DNA from 2 places in the Kitasatospora sp. NPDC043950 genome. Region 2 is predicted to be linked to the other one. Evidence: predicted binding sites of a transcription regulator. Region 2 holds the regulator's gene; the other holds the start of a gene.
The links. Region 2 encodes HrcA, which represses chaperone genes, less so after heat shock. Its sites were predicted from a motif close to TTNGCACTCNGNNNNNCNGAGTGCNAA; they were not measured.
Positions count from the first base shown of each region.

Region 1: groL (chaperonin GroEL) is a predicted target of HrcA. The motif match lies at 1,121-1,147, and genes of this name have one in related genera.

Region 1 is NZ_JBWKER010000012.1:161,909-164,366, reverse strand. Features, by position in the region: gene AC07BF_RS11340 (MoaD/ThiS family protein) at 1-164, shown strand, start outside; gene AC07BF_RS11335 (cold-shock protein) at 754-957, shown strand; gene groL (chaperonin GroEL) at 1,304-2,458, shown strand, end outside.
Region 2 is NZ_JBWKER010000006.1:99,697-102,154, reverse strand. Features, by position in the region: gene htpX (zinc metalloprotease HtpX) at 1-570, opposite strand, end outside; gene hrcA (heat-inducible transcriptional repressor HrcA) at 834-1,868, shown strand; gene dnaJ (molecular chaperone DnaJ) at 1,945-2,458, shown strand, end outside.

The DNA of each region.
Region 1 (2,458 bases), on a different contig from region 2:
ACGCGGGGATCGCCGCCCGCATCCTGGACGACGCCGGCAAGCTGCGCCGCTTCGTCAACGTCTACGTGAACGACGACGACGTGCGCTTCGCCGAGGGCCTGGCGACCGGGATCGCGGACGGCGCCAGCGTCTCGATCATCCCGGCGGTGGCCGGCGGCTGCTGAGCCGCGCCCCGATCCGGGCACCCCGCCCGAGCCGCTCGTCCGACCGGCCGTCCGCGCGTACGGAATTCCGTTCTCCGTACGCACGGGCGGCCGGCCGCATTTCGGCGGGAATATGGCGGGGTCAAGTCGGAGTAGAGTGTGGCTCGGTTGGGAACAGGGCTTCCCCTCATCCTCACCCGCGAATCACCCGCGAATCGCCGGACGGTCGTCCGGCCGCTGAGACCGGTCGGGTGCCTGGGCCGTGAAACATGTCAGGCAGATGTCAGAATTCCCGCGGGGATTTGCAGTAATCCGTCCGCTATGTCCGGCGTGAAATGCCGAATTCCTCCCGCTTTGGCCCGTCCTGCCCCTTGGCGTGGTGCCGGAATTCCCCGCAGCTGACCCTGTTGCAGAGGGCGTCGATCCGGATACATTCAGCCGCGGTCGACGTAATCACCCGCTCACAGGGCGCCGTCAGGCACCCCCGGCGGAGGGTTGCGGCGTGCACGGCTGCGCCCAGGGGGGGTTCCCCGGGCCGGCCTTCAAACCAGACCCGGGCCCGCGACCTGCGGGCGCGTGAAGGGCCAGCACAGCACTAGGGGAGTTCGGAATGGCTCAGGGCACCGTCAAGTGGTTCAACGCGGAGAAGGGCTACGGCTTCATCGCGGTCGACGGTGGTGCGGACGTCTTCGTCCACTACAGCGCGATCCAGATGGACGGCTACCGCACCCTCGAGGAGGGCCAGCGGGTCGAGTTCGAGATCTCCCAGGGACAGAAGGGCCCGCAGGCGGACATGGTCCGCGCCGCGGTGTGACCCCCTTCCGACCCCAGGAGCTCGGCGCGGCCCACGGCTGGTGACCACTCGCTTCTCGACGGGCCCGTGCGACACGCGTCGTACGGGCCCGTCGGCGTTCCCCGGCGGGGAGTTGCGCGGGTCGGCGGGAGCGCCCCGGGCGGCTCGCGGGATCGCGATTGGGCTTGCACTCGACCACCCCGAGTGCTAATTATTGGCGTTAGCACTCACAGCGTGAGAGTGACAGCGGACCGGGTCGGTGAGGCCCCCGGGAGCGGTAGGGGAAAGGACCCCCGCACACCAGGGCCGTCCGTCGCGGGCACCCCTTGGTCCGAGCAGTCGACCGTGTCCCGGAGGACCACTTCTGATGGCCAAGATCATCGCCTTTGATGAGGAAGCTCGCCGCGGCCTTGAGCGTGGCATGAACCAGCTCGCCGACGCAGTGAAGGTCACGCTCGGCCCCAAGGGTCGCAACGTCGTGCTGGAGAAGAAGTGGGGCGCCCCCACGATCACCAACGACGGTGTCTCCATCGCCAAGGAGATCGAGCTCGAGGACCCCTACGAGAAGATCGGCGCGGAGCTCGTCAAGGAGGTCGCCAAGAAGACCGACGACGTCGCGGGTGACGGCACCACCACCGCCACCGTGCTCGCCCAGGCCCTGGTTCGCGAGGGTCTGCGCAACGTCGCCGCCGGCGCCAACCCGATGGCCCTGAAGCGCGGCATCGAGAAGGCCGTCGCCGCCGTCTCCGACCAGCTGCTGGCCCAGGCCAAGGACGTGGAGACCAAGGAGCAGATCGCCTCCACCGCCTCCATCTCGGCCGCCGACACCCAGATCGGCGAGCTCATCGCCGAGGCCATGGACAAGGTCGGCAAGGAAGGCGTCATCACCGTCGAGGAGAGCAACACCTTCGGTCTGGAGCTCGAGCTCACCGAGGGCATGCGCTTCGACAAGGGCTACATCTCCGCCTACTTCGCGACCGACCTGGAGCGCATGGAGGCGACCTTCGAGGACCCCTACATCCTCATCGCCAACTCCAAGATCGGCTCGGTCAAGGACCTGCTGCCGCTGCTGGAGAAGGTCATGCAGAGCGGCAAGCCGCTCGTCATCATCGCCGAGGACGTCGAGGGCGAGGCCCTGTCGACCCTGGTCGTGAACAAGATCCGCGGCACCTTCAAGTCCGTCGCCGTCAAGGCCCCGGGCTTCGGCGACCGCCGCAAGGCCATGCTCGGCGACATCGCCATCCTCACCGGTGGCACCGTGATCTCCGAGGAGGTCGGCCTCAAGCTGGAGAACGCCGGCATCGACCTGCTGGGCACCGCCCGCAAGGTGGTCATCACCAAGGACGAGACCACCATCGTCGACGGTGGCGGTGACAGCGAGCAGGTCGCCGGCCGCGTGAACCAGATCCGCGCCGAGATCGAGAACAGCGACTCGGACTACGACCGCGAGAAGCTCCAGGAGCGCCTCGCCAAGCTGGCCGGCGGCGTGGCCGTCATCAAGGCCGGCGCGGCCACCGAGGTG
Region 2 (2,458 bases):
GTCGTTGTTGTTGCGGTTGCCGCCCATGAACCCGCCGTACATGGCGATCCGGGTCATGGCCCCGGCGAGGACGCCGAGGAAGCCGGCGATGGTCATCACCGCGACGTCCCGGTGGGCGACGTGGGACAGCTCGTGGGCGAGGACGCCCTCCAGTTCCTCGGGCTCCAGCCGGCGCAGCAGGCCGGTGGTGACGCACACCACGGCGTTCTGCGGGTTGCGGCCGGTGGCGAAGGCGTTCGGCATGTCGTTGTCGGCGACCGCCACCCGGGGTTTGGGCATGTCGGCCAGCGCGCAGAGCCGGTCGATGGTGCCGTGCAGTTGCGGGTACTGCTCAGGGGTCACCTGGTGGGCGCCCATCGCCCGTTCGGTGATCTTGTCGCTGAACCAGAACTGGGCCACGAACAGCCCGCCGGAGATCAGGACGATCAGTGGCCAGGCGCCGCGCAGCAGCACGATCAGCAGACCGGTGAAACCGACGTACAGCAGCCCGATCACGAACATCGTCACGACCATGCGGCCGGTCAGACCGCGGTCGGGCGCGAAACGGGTGTGCTGGCCCGAGCTCGACATTGCTTGCTCCTCCATTCGCCGTCGTCTTCGATGCTGCCACCCGGACGGCCCCGCGGCACCACCCCCGCGCCGGGAACTGCGGGCAGGATCACTCCGGCCGGGCCGTTCCTGCCGTTGGGCCCGGGCCTTACACTGGCAGGTACGGTTTTGGCACTCGCAGGTTCAGAGTGCCAAAGCGGGTGCCGGAGCCGGGATCCTCCCGGAGCGGGCAGCAGCATGCGTGACACGAACGGACAACGTGCGAAGACGGAGGTGTGTGCCCCATGGCCGGTGAGGTTCGCCAGCTGGACGACCGCAAGCTCGCCGTGCTCCGCGCGATCGTCCAGGACTACGTGGGCACCGAGGAGCCGGTCGGCTCCAAGGCCCTGGTGGAGCGGCACAACCTCGGAGTCTCCCCGGCGACCGTCCGCAACGACATGGCGGCGCTGGAGGAGGAGGGCTACATCCACCAGCCGCACACCAGCGCCGGGCGCATCCCCACCGACAAGGGGTACCGCCTGTTCGTCGACAAGCTCGCCGAGGTCAAGCCGATGAGCGCCCCCGAGCGCCGGGCGATCCGGCACTTCCTGGACGGCGCCGTCGACCTGGACGACGTGGTCATGCGGACGGTGCGGCTGCTCGCCCAGCTCACCCGGCAGGTCGCGGTGGTGCAGTACCCCTCGCTGTCGCGGTCCACCGTCCGGCACATCGAGCTGGTGGCGCTGGCCCCGACCAAGGTGATGCTGGTCCTGATCACCAACACCGGCCGGGTCGAGCAGCGGATGGTCGACTGCCCGGGCCCGGTCGGCGAGACGGTCCTGGCGGACCTGCGGGCCCGGATCAACGCGCGGGCCGTCGGCCAGCGGCTGCCGGACGTGCCGGGGTTCCTGGAGGAGCTCCCGGCGGGTTTCGAGCCGCCGGACCGCCCGACCGTCAGCACGGTCCTGGCGACGCTGTTCGAAGCGCTCGCCGAGCAGAACGAGGAGCGGATCATGCTGGCCGGCACGGCCAACCTGACCCGCTTCGGGCACGACTTCCCCCTGACCATCCAGCCGGTGCTGGAAGCCCTGGAGGAGCAGGTCGTCCTGCTCCGCCTCCTGGGTGAGACGGCGGACGCCGCGATGACGGTCCGGATCGGGCGGGAGATCGCCTACGAGGGGCTGAATTCCACCTCGGTGGTGTCGGTCGGCTACGGTTCGGGCGACGAGAGCGTGGCCAAACTGGGTGTGATCGGTCCGACCCGGATGGACTATCCGGGCACAATGGGGGCGGTGCGTGCGGTGGCGCGGTACGTGGGCCAGATCCTGGCCGAGTCGTAGCACAGGCCGCCGTCGGAACCTCTGACGGCGGTGTCCAGTCGCAGCACTACTACAGGCGGAACAAGCGGAGCATTTGGTGGCCACGGACTACTACGCGGTACTCGGCGTCCGACGGGATGCGGGGCAGGACGAGATCAAGAAGGCCTTCCGGCGCCTGGCACGCGAACTGCACCCGGACGTCAACCCGGACCCGAAGACGCAGGAGCGGTTCAAGGAGATCAACGCCGCTTACGAGGTGCTCTCCGACCCGCAGAAGCGCCAGGTCTACGACCTCGGAGGTGACCCGCTCTCGCCGGGCGGCGGGGGCGCGGGCGGCTTCGGCGCGGGGGCGGCCGGCTTCGGCTTCTCCGACATCATGGACGCCTTCTTCGGCGCCGCGGCCGGCCAGCGCGGCCCGCGCTCGCGCACCCGCCGCGGCCAGGACGCCATGATCCGGCTGGAGATCACCCTGGAGGAGGCCGCCTTCGGCACCACCAAGGAACTCCAGGTCGACACCGCCGTCACCTGCACCACGTGCAGCGGCGAGGGCGCGGCCCCCGGCACCTCCGCGCAGACCTGCGACATGTGTCGCGGCAGGGGCGAGGTCTCCC